2 regions of the Paenisporosarcina sp. P4_E4_2 genome follow, and region 2 is predicted to be linked to the other one. Evidence: riboswitches for the same ligand, from Rfam matches in the RefSeq annotation. Region 2 holds a riboswitch; the other holds the start of a gene.
What was found. A riboswitch is a leader RNA that binds a small molecule or an ion and turns the genes downstream of it on or off. The one in region 2 is predicted to bind cobalamin.

Region 1 (7,068 bases), on a different contig from region 2:
CCTTTTGATTCTATGCGTTCATTTGTAACGATGCTCATCAATGGATAGTTTACGTTTCTCAGTGCACTTGTCACCCAATACATGGCTACCGCCACCCAGAAATGACCTGTCCAAGCGAAAGCAATCATCGTTGCAATCAACACGGTGTTAGTAATCAATAATACATGTGCATAACGTCCTTTGACATGTCTCTCGACGAAACGAAGGACCACGATATTCAGTAAAAACGCGACCGCATAAAATGTACCGAACCAATAAACGGTCTCACTTTCCGACAACTGGTAGTCCACAATGAAATGAGCGCCGTACAAACGATCAAAGCCTTCGCTGGCGAGCCCCCAAAACAAGGTTACCATCGCAATACTGACCAACACGGTGTTCCCGCGAATTTGAGAAACACCAGTTTTGATGGTGTTCACCATATGCGTGACACCTGAGACACCTTTTTCACGAGTAACTCTAACAAACTTTGTTTCAGGTAGCTTGATGATAGCCCATACCGCTATGACAATGAGCATGATTCCCGCAACAATAATTGCAATTTGTACGGACCAAATCGCTGCGATTGTCACACTTGCAAGAATCGCCGCAAAGCGAGCCCAGGATGAAAACTGCGATCCACGTAAGAACGTCTTTTCCAAACTTTTAGCGTTCAGTTCATCAGCAATCCAAGCTTGTTCCGCCCCGCTGATGAATGTCCAGCCGATTCCCCACATCGCAGAAGCTACCGCAATCGCCCAAAACTCAGGCGTACTACCTTCCAAAACATGTGCTAACCCGATGACGAGTGTTCCGAAAGCAAGCGACCTTTTCCGTCCGAAATGATCCGCGAATAAACCTGTGGGCATTTCAAACAGTAAAACAGACACTTCCATAGTCGTACCGATCAATACGAGTTGCAAAGCATTCAATTCCGCTTGAGTTACATAGTAAATGGCGTTTAATGTGAACACCATCTGAATGAAAAACGACCGTGAACTTGTTAAAGTGTAATAAAAATTTTGTATACTCAATTCTAATTTCCTCCGATTTTTTGATTTGGGTTAAAATCAAATCGGAGTTCACATTTTATCCCAACATGCCCTCCAATTTGTATGCTGAAGCCAATGTTGTTCTTTTCATATGCTATCTCTCCCTTTCTAAAACTTTATTCATTATAATTTCTATTCAGAATATTGTCATGGTTTTTTTTGATACAGAAGAGCGGATTTGGTGTGGGTAAATTAATCAGAGTATTTTATTCGGCATGAATGAACTTAGGGGTTCCTTGTTAGGTTTCTTCATTGGCGTTCTTCCTGGGAGCCGGTGCAACACTTGTCCGAGCTTTATTCCCATTCACCCATTTTCCCCCAACGAAAAAGGCTGCCAGTAACATCGGCAGCCCCTACTATCTTTCACAGTTTGTTATTCAGCTTGTCCTTTTTCGAAATTCAGATCCCATGTGTACCCAAACTGGTCGCGCACTTTAGCGTATTTGGCTCCCCAGAACGTGTCCTGAAGTTCCATGATTGCCTGACCGCCCACTAATAATGCATTGTACAGACGATTCACTTCTTCTTCGCTTTCACATTCAATCATCAATGAAACATTTGTCGTACCTGATTCGCCAGGGGTTGAGGAGTCAGCAAGCATAATGCTGAAGTTTCCATTTGTTAAGTGACAATGCATAATGTAATCTGCCGCTTCAGGCGGTGATGGAAAATCACTATCCCCATATTTTAGCATCCCTTGGTTCTCTAAACTGAATGTTACTTCATAAAATGCAGCTGCGTCTTTGGCATTTCCGTAAAACGTTAAATATGGAAGTACTGGTTTCATTCTCTACATCTCCTTAATGAAAATTAAGTATCTCTTATAGGATTCGCCAGACTTCTTTATTATCCTTTTACATCTTAAAATGTTTATTTTTTACTCTTTTGATTATTTAAAGGTCACTTGTACAAATTTATCGCTTAAACTCATCGCACTACAGATTCAACTCGCCTTATGAAACAGCGTTCTTCCTAAACTTCCTATAAATCATCAAACCCATTGTCTTGCACATTGACTTTTACATATTGACGAGACTTTTGCTCAAAAAAGTCGGTTTTGCCCAAATCCACTTCTTCGTAGGCTTTGATCCACTTCAATGGATTTTTGCGATACGCCGGGAATGGTCGTTCATAGCCAAGTTGAGCACAGCGGACATTTGCATAGAAGCAAATGTATTCTTCCACATCCTCGACGTCCAGACCGTCAATTCGATCCCCTATCACTTCACGTGCCCATTCGATTTCAAGTGCAGCCGCTTCTTTGAAAATATTTTCAACTTTACGAGCTCTTTCTGGCGTATCGTACTGAGGATATTCTCGCAACAATTCCTGATAAATTTTCACGAACAAATCGACGTGAATTTGTTCATCTCGATTGATGTAGTTGATCATTGTGCTCGTGCCGACCATTTTTTGATGACGTGCGAGATGATAGAAGAAAGCGAATCCAGAATAGAAAAATAACCCTTCCAAAATGACATCATAGACAATCGCAGTCAATAATGAATCAACATTTGGCTCATCTGAAAAAGCTTCATACCCTTTCATGACGAATTCGTTTCGCTTTGCCAGGACCGGTTCCGTGCGCCAGTAATCAAACACCCGGTCTTGCTCTTGTTTCGACACCAAGCTCGACAGCACATATGAATAAGAATGATTATGAATCACTTCTTGTTGTGCCAAAATTATCATAAGCGCATTCAAACTGGAATCCGTTAAATAATCAGCAACTTTCCCTGCGAAATCAGTTTGAATACTATCGAGCAATGCCAATAAGCCGATGATTTTCAAGAATGCTTCCCGCTCCGCATCATTCAACCCGCCGAACTGCTTCACGTCCGAGCCCATATTAATTTCAAAAGGGGTCCAGAAGTTTCCGAGCATCCTTTTATATTTCGGATACGCCCAACTGAACCGTACATCATCCCAGTTCAGTACATTCGATGAAGCCCCATTGACGATGCCGGTAGAACGGTTTGGTGCCTCTTTATCCATGAGCTTTCGTTTTTCAATCGTTGTCATTCAATTTCCTCCTTAGCTTGAGCAAGACTCACATTCCATCATTTCCACCGATGTGGAGCGCACATAATAGGTCGTTTTCAAACCACTTGCCCACGCATCCAGATGCAAGTCCAGCAATTCTTTCGCCTTAATTGTGTTTTGTACATATAAATTTAACGATACCCCTTGATCGATATGGCGTTGTCGTGCAGCGTTCTGTTTTAATGTCCAATGCTGATTGATGAAGTACGCGGACTTATAAAACCATGTTGTTTCTTGATTCAAGTCAGGTACTGTTACCGGAATTTTGTAGTCTTTCTTCTCTTCCGAATAGCTTTTTTGGAATATAGGATCGATGCTTGCTGTACTTCCTGCCAATATCGACGTGGAAGAATTCGGTGCGACGGCCATGAGATACCCGTTTCTCACGCCATTCATGGCAACATCCAGACGAAGTTCACGCCATTTCAATGAATCGTAACCACGCGATTCAAAGTACTCTCCCGTATGGAATGCTGATCCAACAAATAATGGATAAGGTCCTTTTTCACGAGAGATATTCATGGATGCTTGTACTGTCAAATAAGCAATCTCCTCATACAATTCATCCGCAAATTCTACCGCTTCGTCAGATTCCCATCGAATTCCTTTCAGCGCTAATAAGTGATGCCAACCAAATGTTCCAAGACCGATTCCACGGTATCTTGCGTTTGTTCGTTCTGCCTGTGGCACTGGAATCATGTTCAGATCGATGACATTGTCGAGCATGCGTACTTGCACTTCGATCAATCTTTCCAACACACCAGCCGGAACTGCTTTTCCTAAATTGATGGAGGACAAGTTACACACGACAAAATCACCAGGCTTACGGCGCGTGACTATGACATCGTCTTCCAACGTGATCGATTCAAATTCTGTCGCACTCATATTTTGAAAAATTTCCGTGCACAAGTTACTGCTGTAAATCATGCCTTCGTGTTTATTTGAATTTCTTCGATTTACTTCGTCTCGATAAAACATAAATGGCACACCTGTTTCCAGTTGGCTGCGCATGATGCGTTTCATAATATCAATGGCCGGCACTACTTCTCTCGACAACTGTTCGTTCGCTACACACTCTTCATATTTATCTCGGAAAGTACCTTCCCCCCGGGTTTCATCATAGAAATCTTCTAGAGAATAACCCATGACAGTACGTACTTCATGCGGGTCAAACAGTGCCCATTCTTCGCGTGCTTCGACTTTCTCCATGAAAACATCCGGTAGGCACACACCTGTGAAAATATCATGTGCGCGCAATCGTTCATCCCCGTTGTTTAGCTTCAAATCAAGGAAAGGCAAGATGTCCTTATGCCACACATCCAAATAAACGGCAATCGCTCCTTGTCGTTGACCGAGTTGATCCACGCTGACCGCCGTATTATTCAATTGCTTGATCCACGGCAGCACACCGCTCGATGCTCCCTTGAATCCTCGGATTGAGGAACCTCGGCTTCTCACTTTCCCCATGTAAATGCCTATACCACCGCCATATTTCGATAGCGTGGCAACATCTGTATTCGAGTCATAAATCCCTTGAAGACTGTCGTCAACTGTATCGATGAAGCAACTCGATAATTGCCCATTTGGCTTCCCTGCATTGGAAAGGGTAGGTGTTGCAACGGTCATATACAAGTTACTCATTGCCCAGTATGCTTCCTTCACTTTCTCCAAGCGATTCTCGGTTTCGTTTTGCATTAACGTCATAGCAATGATGAGCCATCGTTCTTGCGGTAGCTCTGCGGGTGAAAGGTCGTAATCTCTTGCCACGTAACGGTCCATCAATGTCTTTAATCCAATATATGTGAATAGTCCATCGCGTTCCGGTTCAAGCACTTCACCTAATGCTTTGATTTCTTCTTTACTATAGGTCTTCAGGAGACGGGCATTATATAAACCCTTGTCCGATAAGCGCTGAAGGTGTTTCTCAAAATCCTTATACACATTTTGACTTGAACATTCTCGTCTTACAGCGATTTCGCTGTAAACTTGTGCCAAGTAAACACGAGCAGCGACGAAAGTCCAGTATGGTTGCTCTTCATCCAGATGACTAAGTGACTCCATTACCATGGCTTTTGACCACTGTTCATCGGTTGCTTGTGGATTTTTCTTCAGCCATTTTTCATTGGCATGCAACAAGGGAGCCAACTCATTCTCTTTAAACTGCTCCAGCAGTTGATCTATCAGTATTTCTTTGTCTGTTAATACCTTTTGTACCATATGTATACCCACTCCAATTCAACAATTTCAGAAACACAAAAAAGCGATGGAACAGCCTCTTCGGCTGAGCCATCGCTCAAGATTGAAAGAATGGAAAGGAGTAGAATTGGTTTGAGAGAAAATGGAATTTCGCTCGCTACAAATAGCTCGCTTCCACTCCTCAACCCCCGAAGAAAGTGTTGCTTCATCGAAAAAAAAGGCAGGTCTCCTGGCTCGTGCATTATCCTTCCGTACCCTTCCCATGCTGATGCACAGTGGACTTTGTACAGTCGTTTACACTTACAGTTGCGGGGACAGCTTCGGCATGTACCGAATTCCCTTTTAAACCATTACTGGTACCTCTTTTTCGTTTGTACACTATATATTGTGTTTTACATAATATCCAATCTAACATATAGTGTTTTTTCTTACAACCGATGAATCATCGCTGAATTCGTTCAACCCTTATCTACACTAGCCAATTCGCTTAAAAAATATTTTTTGTCTGGTTCTTTCGCGATATTTTCGGCCGCTACTTGCCCGCGTGCCAACCAAATATTCATTGACTCAGAATTGCCCCTACACTTTTCTGCACGTGCTATGGATTCATAAGCAAAGGCTAAATCAAAATCGCCAAATCCTTCCGCTTCACATAGTTCTGTACCCGCCACGCCGTAAAAATATGCTGTATCACCTTGTCCGAGAATGACATGGACACGGGACACTTGCCAATAGCCTCTAGCCAAATTAAGCTTTGTGCCGATTTGGCGCCAATGATAGAGCGAAGCATATGCCTTCTCCAGCATTTGTGAATCCTCATCACCTGTTCGGTCTTTCTTCTCCATCAAATCCCATGTTTCATTAAACAATCGAACCGCGATTGTACGGTGATCGATACTTATCGTCTCAGTCATGTTGTCTATCCCCTTTTCTCAATTCTTTGTATTCACTTATTACCCATTGGGCAAAGTAGACGTTATTTCGTATCCTATGTAAATGTGTTTGCTAGTCTAACCAATTATATTCGACAGAAACAGTCTGCTTCCTTTCAAGCCTTAAATTAACTCTATTCGCTGTTTCCACCATTCTATTTGCGCATCACAGAAAAACTCGCGGATTCTCCTCTTTTCCACAAACAAAAAAACGGCCTCATATTGAGACCGTTTTCGAATCCATTATAGAACATAAATCACGAACAACACTGCCGCCAATACCAATCGATAAATTGCGAATGGCGTCAATTTCACGTGTTCGATTAACTTCAGGAAGAACTTGATGGAAATCAGCGCAAATACGAAAGCACTGATAAATCCTACGACATAAAACGAAGTATCGCTTGGATTTATATCCTCCCAGTTTTTCAAAAGGGACAAGAAGCTAGCACCGAACATGATCGGAACAGCCATGATAAATGTAAAATCAGCTGCCGTCCGGTGACTCATCCCGAACAATACACCACCTGAAATGGTCGCACCCGAACGAGAAAAACCTGGCCATAACGATAAACATTGCACAAGCCCAACAGTGAATGCCTGCTTGTATGTAATTTGATCCAACGTCTGTGTTTTCGGTTTTTTAGGTCCGAATTTATCAGCCACAATCATTAAAATCGCACCAATAACCAAGCCAATTAATACCGTCTCGGTACGGAATAAATTGTCGTCGATAAAGTCTTCAAACAATACGCCTAGCACACCCGCCGGGATTAAACCTACAATTACATGCGTCAATTTTAACTTTGAGCCTGTAGTTGTATCTTTCATTTTATAAAGACCAACCAAACTGAATAAACGTTTCC
Region 2 (7,068 bases):
AAAGGTTCGCCAAGTGGATCTGGATACCCCATCATAAACGGTTGGAATTTATACCAGTCAGTTTGTATTGAGGTAGGGGGACCGAATGGATTGACGTTTTCACTAAAGTCTATCATTCGTTCGGGAGGATTAATTCCCAAACTTTTATATAGATGATGTGGATTTGCACCATGGTTAGGTAATGCCACTTAAAACACCCCCGATAACCATCATCATTACCCAAAATAGAAATATAGCGATATGCATTTGACGGATTGTATATAAAATATGAATTGCTCGAAGCGGGTTTTCTGAAATTCCCATACGTGGACGATTAGAAGGAATTCCTTTATACATATTAAGACCTCCCAGTTGCACACCAAGTTGATAGGCAGTCGCAGCTTCCAAGTACCCACTATTTGGGCTTGGATGCTTTTTGGCATCTTTCCACCAATTAGCTAATCTCGTGCGAAGGGATTGTTTACTGAAATTTTTTGTCCATGTTAGGATGATATAGCCTGTGACTCTGCTCGGGATATAGTTCAACACATCATCCATTTTGGCAGAAGCATAACCAAAGTCTTGAAACTTCTCATTTTCATGACCCACCATCGAATCTAAGGTATTCACTGCTTTATATAACCAAAGCCCAGGTGCCCCGAAAAGAAATGCGAAGAAAAGTGGAGCTGTTATCCCGTCACTCGTATTTTCTGAGACAGTTTCTACCACAGCTCGTGTAATTTCTGATTCGGATAACTTTTCAGTATCGCGACCGACAATCCATGATAGTTTCATTCTAGCTTCTTTCAAGTCACCATTAACTAGTGGTTTATAAACGGACATCGCTGCGTCTTTCAAACTTTTTTGGGCAAACCCTATTGCACACAAAATACTTTCAACAACGATTCCAAAAACAAAGTGAATCTCGTATGCTGTGAACACCAAGGCAAATACGCTAGCGAATGTAACCGCAACAACCGATATCAAAAGGATTATACCTTTGATTTTACGATGACGGCCTTTATTCAACAAAGTAGTTAATTTTGTTATTAATCTACCAATCCATCGAACCGGGTGTGTCCAATTGGGTGGATCGCCTATTATTCGATCAAGGAGTAAGCCAAAAGTAAGCGCGATGATATGAGCAGACATACTTACATTCCTTTCGCTACTTTATAACGTTTGATAGCTAGTGTAGTACACTCAAAAACGCCTCGCCCAATGCATTTCCCTAGCTCTGTAATAGGTCCAGCATACGGTAAAAGTTCCCCTTTTTGAGTAGCTGCTATAAGTAAACTGTCCGTGGAGGTTCCAGTTGCAAGTGTATTTGTTATAGAGTCTCTTACATCTTCGTTTTGAAGAGCTTTTGTTTTTGCTTCTGTCGCTGTAATCATGGCTTGAATGAATGCTTCGTCAGATAATTTCCCATTGACAATTATCCAGGTATTAATCGTGCCTACATAAGGTTCATCTTCACGTTCAAATGCTTTTGACACATCCACTGCATTTCCTACGCCCGCTGTAACGGCAATGATAATGGATCCAAAAGTTCCATCATACTCTTCAATGACCACATGTTTCGTTTGAACAGCCGTCATCATTCCCACTGTATCTGTTGTCGGAAATCCTTGTGCTTGCAGATAATCAAACATCTCATTTGTGCTATCGTCACATTCATAATCAGCTTTTACATGACGATTAACAAACGTACGGTACCAACCAAACCCCGGATTTACAACTGCTGATGATACTGTTTTTAATGGGAAGTTTGCTTGCATGACCACATACTCATTTGACACTGCAAAATGGTCTTTCTTAATGATGTGCTCTTCCTGCAATTCACTCAAATTTGGCAATAATGTAATTTGTGGTTTCGGTTGTTCTGGATGTGGGTGGCTTCTTACCCGAGCTTTGTAGACACTTTCTAGCTGTTTTTGTTTTAGTACCGCATGCGGTTCACCAATTATTTTCACTTCGCCATCTTCCATTAATAACAACCGATCGCAATACAAGGAAGCTAAATTTATGTCATGAAATACTGAGATGATTGTTAATCCATTCTTAGTGGCTTGCATTCTAATCGTGTCTAACAATTGTTGTTGATGTGCGATATCTAAATGGTTAGTTGGCTCGTCTAGTAATAACACTTTTGCTTGCTGTGCAAGTGCTTGCGCCACAAAAACACGTTGTTGTTCTCCTCCAGAAAGTTGATCGAGATAAACATGCTCATACATTTTCACGTCGGTTAGCTGCATTGCATCTTGAATTGCTTGCTCGTCTTTCTCAGACCAAGATGAAAAGAATCCACTTTGATGAGGGTATCTCCCAAGAGAAATCGTGTCTCGCACTGTATATGAAAAAGCATGTCCGTGTAATTGAGGTAACACAGCCATATGCTTAGCGAGTTCTTTTGTAGTATATGTTTCGATTGGTTTGCTACCTAATTTGACCGTACCTGCTTTCAAAGGAAGTACACCACTAATGATTTTCAATAAGGTCGACTTTCCACTCCCATTTGGACCTAATATCCCAAGAACTTCCCCTTTAACAACATGAAAAGACACGTCTTTTACAACCGGTGAGTCGTGATAACCACCTGTTAATCCTTCGACTTTTAGCATGATTACGCACCCACCTTTCTTCGTTGTTTCCAAAAAATAAACGCAAACACTGGTGCACCAATAAAGGCTGTAATTACGCCTATTGGTAGCTCAGACGGTGAAATTATGGTTCGTGACACTAAGTCACAAATAATGAGTAATGACGCACCATTTATAAATGATAAGGGTAATACATGACGATGATCCGATCCCCACAACATACGTGTCATATGTGGAACGACGAGACCAACAAAGCCAATGGTTCCAGAAACCGATACCGCAGCACCAGTTAAAATCGAACCTCCTGTTAAAATCATCATTTTACGTCGTTTCACATTTACACCTAAATGCATGGCACGTTCCTCGCCAAAAACTAATGCATTAAGCTCGCGTCGATTTAGCCATAATAGTAAAAAACCGATCGTCATAAACGGTAATGCCATTGTGACATAGGGCCAACCTCGCATTGACACACTACCAAGCAACCAGCCAATAATTTGACGGAGCTCTTCACCTGAAAGTGAAATCATAAGAGAGATGACAGATCCCAAAAATGCACTAAATATTATTCCTGTGAGAATGATCGTTTCCATCTTCATCGCGCGGTCTATGAGCTTGGCAAAACTCATAACAGTAACCATAGTTAAAAAAGCACCGAGCATACTGAAAACTGGCAATGTGAACAAGCCTAGAAAGGGTACAGAAATTCCGAAAAAGAGTGTCACCACGGCGCCAACTGAGGCACCGGACGACACTCCTAACGTATATGGATCCGCTAATGGATTTTTCAACAATCCTTGGAAAGCTGCTCCCGCTATAGCAAGTGATGCACCAACTAAACCAGCTAGCACAACACGAGGTATGCGAATATTCCAAAGTATGTTTGATGCAGCTTCATCCATGTCAGGATTCCACAAGACTTGCACAGGAATCGAAACCGATCCAGCCGTTACCCCAACCAGCACAGCAGCAATCAGTACGAATACAGAAGCTACATAGGCAAACCAGGTTTTATTCACTGAAGACCTCAGGATGAATTGCTTTTGCCAATTCTAATAAGCCTTCTGTTAAACGAGGACCTTGACGACTTGTCGTATCACCATCCACATCCATTACTGCCTTGTTTTTCACAGCTGTAACTGTACCAAAACCTTCACGAGCCAAAACTTGCTCCGCTGCATCTGGTACATAGTTTCCGTAAGTTGTTAATATTACATCCGGATTACGCTTTACAATTTCTTCAGGGTCCATCATGATCCAACCTTCTAGATCTGATGCAATATTTTCTGCGTTCAATATTTCGATCATTTCGTTCATAAATGTGTTTTTACCTGCTGTATAAATTTCTGGAGCTGGAGATATTTCCGCAAATACTTTTTTCTTCGTTTCAATGGTTGAAGCCTTTTCTTGAATCGTTGCTACTTCATCCTTCATTGTTTGTACCATTTCTTCAGCTTCTTTAATCTTACCTGTCGCTTGGCCAATAGTAGCCATCGTGTCATACACTTCATCAAAACTTACTGCAGATTTCACAACATACACGTTTAACCCTGCATCACGCAATTGTTTAATTCCAGCCTCACCTACTCCGAGACCTGATTCATGTGCAAGTACTAAATCTGGATTTAAAGAAATAATTTTTTCTACATTAAATTCTTGTCCACCAATTTTTTCTTTAGAAGCAACTTCTTCTGGGTAGTTATCGTAATCCGAAACGCCCACTACTTCTTCTTCTAAGCCAAGAGCATACAAAATTTCTGTATTGCTTGGAATCATTGAAACGATTGCTTTTGGTGCTTCTTCCAAGGTAATTTCATTATCAGTGACATCCTTAATTGTTAGAGGAAATTGGGAAGCCTCTTGTCCAATTTCTGTATCTTGTGTTTTGCTGTCTGCAGGTTTTGCTTCTTCCTGCCCACATGCTGTTAATAATATCGCTGCAAGCGCAGTTGCGAGCCATAATTGCCAAATCTTTTTCATTGTTGATTTCCTCCTTGATGTTTATGTTTTTGGACACAAAAAAATCCTCCGCTTTTTGTCGGAAGATGGTTGGTTGAATTTAGGCTTTTGCTAAAATGAGCACGAGCTGATTCACACCATTCCTATCCTCGTAGGGTTGCGGGTGTTGCGCACGTAGGCAGGTCTCATGGCTTGTGATCAGTGGTTGGCGCGTCTTCCCAAAGCTAAGTTTGCTTCAGTGACTTGATGCGCCTCCTCTCACATACAGTGGCGGGACCGCGTCGGATTTGAACCGACTTCCCTTTTAACTCTGCGATTGAAGCAGAGCACCTTCGTGTTGGGGCTATGTAATTCATTTTTCATTATACAGGATTTCTGATGGGTGTCGAGAAGGTTTTTGTGGGTGACTCGGATTGCGTGAAATTGAAGATTTCACCATTTCGCGGGTGGATATCTGGAATTCAAGTTGCGTTATCTGCATTTCATGAGGCTTTATCTCGAATTCGAATACGTTTATCTAGATTTCGCATTCACTTATCTGAATTTCGTTAAATTTGCATGCGGTGCCGGGCGCAAAAAAAGCCATTCCACATCTTTCGAGTGAAATGGCTTTGGTTATTAAAATTACATTTTTTCAGGTGCGCTTACACCAATCAGACGTAGGGCATTTGCGATAGTTGTGCGGACTGCCGTAATAAGAGCTAGACGTGCACGTGTCATGTCTTCGTTCGTTGCATCCAATACTTTTTCTGCATTGTAGAAACTATGGAAGGTTRCTGCAAGTTCTTGGATGTATGTCGCAACGCGGTGTGGTGAGCGGATTTTCGCTGCATCAGCCACAACTTGCGGGAAGTCACCCACTTTCTTCAGAACATCTATTTCTTTTTCAGCTTTTAATAAATCTAATTGAGCATTCGAAGCGCTGAATCCTTGCTCTTCAGCAGAACGTAAAATCGAGCTGATACGCGCGTGCGCATACTGTGCATAATACACAGGATTTTCATTTGATTGTGAGACAGCTAAATCTAAATCGAAGTCCATATGTGAATCGCCAGAACGCATCGCGAAGAAGTAACGAACGGCATCCAAACCAACTTCTTCAACAAGTTCACGCATCGTGACCGCTTTACCAGTACGTTTACTCATCTTCATTTTTTCGCCGTCTTTATACAATTGAACCATTTGAATAATGCTTACTTCAAGCGTATCTCGATCATATCCAAGTGCTTGGATTGCCGCTTTCATACGTGGGATGTAACCATGGTGGTCCGCTCCCCAAATGTTGATTAATTTATCAAAACCGCGTGCAATTTTGTCTTCATGATATGCAACATCAGGTGTTAAGTAAGTGAATGAACCGTCGTTTTTAATCAGCACACGGTCTTTGTCATCGCCAAATGTTGTCGAACGGAACCAAGTTGCGCCTTCTTCTTCAAATACGTGACCATTCGCACGTAATTTATCCAAAGCGACTTCAATCTTGCCGTTTTCGTATAGAGAAGTTTCTGAATACCACTCATCAAAGCTAACTCGGAAATCGGCTAAATCTTTTTGAAGTTTTGCAAGTTCCACTTTTAGACCATGTGAACGGAAGAATGCAAAGCGTTCTTCAGCAGATTTCTGAAGCAATGCATCGCCATGCTCGCTTGCCATCTCTTTTGCGATATCAATGATATCTTGACCGTGATAGCCATCTTCAGGCATGTCAGCATCTTGACCCAATGCTTGCTTGTAGCGCGCTTCCAATGAATGTGCCAAGTTGTTGATTTGGTTCCCGGCGTCATTGATATAGTATTCACGTGACACGTCATAGCCTGCAAAATCCAATACATTACATAATGAATCTCCGACTGATGCACCACGGGCATGCCCTAAATGCAAATCACCTGTTGGATTCGCCGAAACGAACTCCACTTGAATTTTTTCACCAGCGCCAGCTTTTGAACGGCCATAATCAGCACCTTGTTCCAAGACAGCTTTCACCACGTCCGCCAAGTAATCTTTGCGAATTGAGATGTTCATAAATCCTGGACCGGCAATTTCGATTTTCTCGATAACTGTGCCAGTTGTATCAAGGTTTTCCAAAATAGCTTCAGCAATAGCACGAGGTGGCTTCTTCGCAAGCTTCGTCAGCTGCATCGCAATGTTTGTAGCATAATCGCCATTCGCTTTATCACGTGGGGATTCCAAATGAATGCCAGGCATTCCTTCCGAATCAGTTAATTCGGCTTTCAATATAGCTTTCTGTAATGCTTCTTTAATGGATTGTTGAACTTGTTCTACTGCGTTCATTGCGATCCCTCCGTGTAATGAAATTCAAGTGTGTATTCGCCAACGGGTTGCCCGCTCACGTCTAAATCATATTGAACGACAAAATGGCCGTCGTGTTCATTTTGCTCAAACGTCATCTGCCGTGTATTGGTTGTCACCATCAACATGCCATATTCGCTATCGTAACTGCCTGTCTGCTCTGAGTCCTTAATAAAAGGGAGACGCATATTAATTCCGCCGCTTCGCAGTACCAGGGCTT

Region 1: it holds a riboswitch for cobalamin, as region 2 does, so the genes downstream of both, AC1DSB_RS10230 (ribonucleoside-diphosphate reductase subunit alpha) here and AC1DSB_RS01995 (ABC transporter substrate-binding protein) in region 2, are expected to answer to the same signal.

The regions. Positions count from the first base shown of each region.
Region 1 covers NZ_JBFUJC010000122.1:844-7,911, forward strand. The annotation lists gene AC1DSB_RS10215 (MFS transporter) at 1-1,013, opposite strand, end outside; gene AC1DSB_RS10220 (VOC family protein) at 1,405-1,818, opposite strand; gene AC1DSB_RS10225 (ribonucleotide-diphosphate reductase subunit beta) at 2,013-3,053, opposite strand; gene AC1DSB_RS10230 (ribonucleoside-diphosphate reductase subunit alpha) at 3,066-5,291, opposite strand; cobalamin riboswitch at 5,473-5,648, opposite strand; gene AC1DSB_RS10235 (hypothetical protein) at 5,729-6,184, opposite strand; gene AC1DSB_RS10240 (undecaprenyl-diphosphate phosphatase) at 6,446-7,068, opposite strand, start outside.
Region 2 covers NZ_JBFUJC010000006.1:6,262-13,329, reverse strand. The annotation lists gene AC1DSB_RS02015 (pyridoxal phosphate-dependent aminotransferase) at 1-188, opposite strand, end outside; gene cbiB (adenosylcobinamide-phosphate synthase CbiB) at 175-1,131, opposite strand; gene AC1DSB_RS02005 (adenosylcobinamide amidohydrolase) at 1,134-2,600, opposite strand; gene AC1DSB_RS02000 (FecCD family ABC transporter permease) at 2,603-3,598, opposite strand; gene AC1DSB_RS01995 (ABC transporter substrate-binding protein) at 3,591-4,559, opposite strand; cobalamin riboswitch at 4,699-4,887, opposite strand; gene argS (arginine--tRNA ligase) at 5,163-6,830, opposite strand; gene AC1DSB_RS01985 (YwiB family protein) at 6,827-7,068, opposite strand, start outside.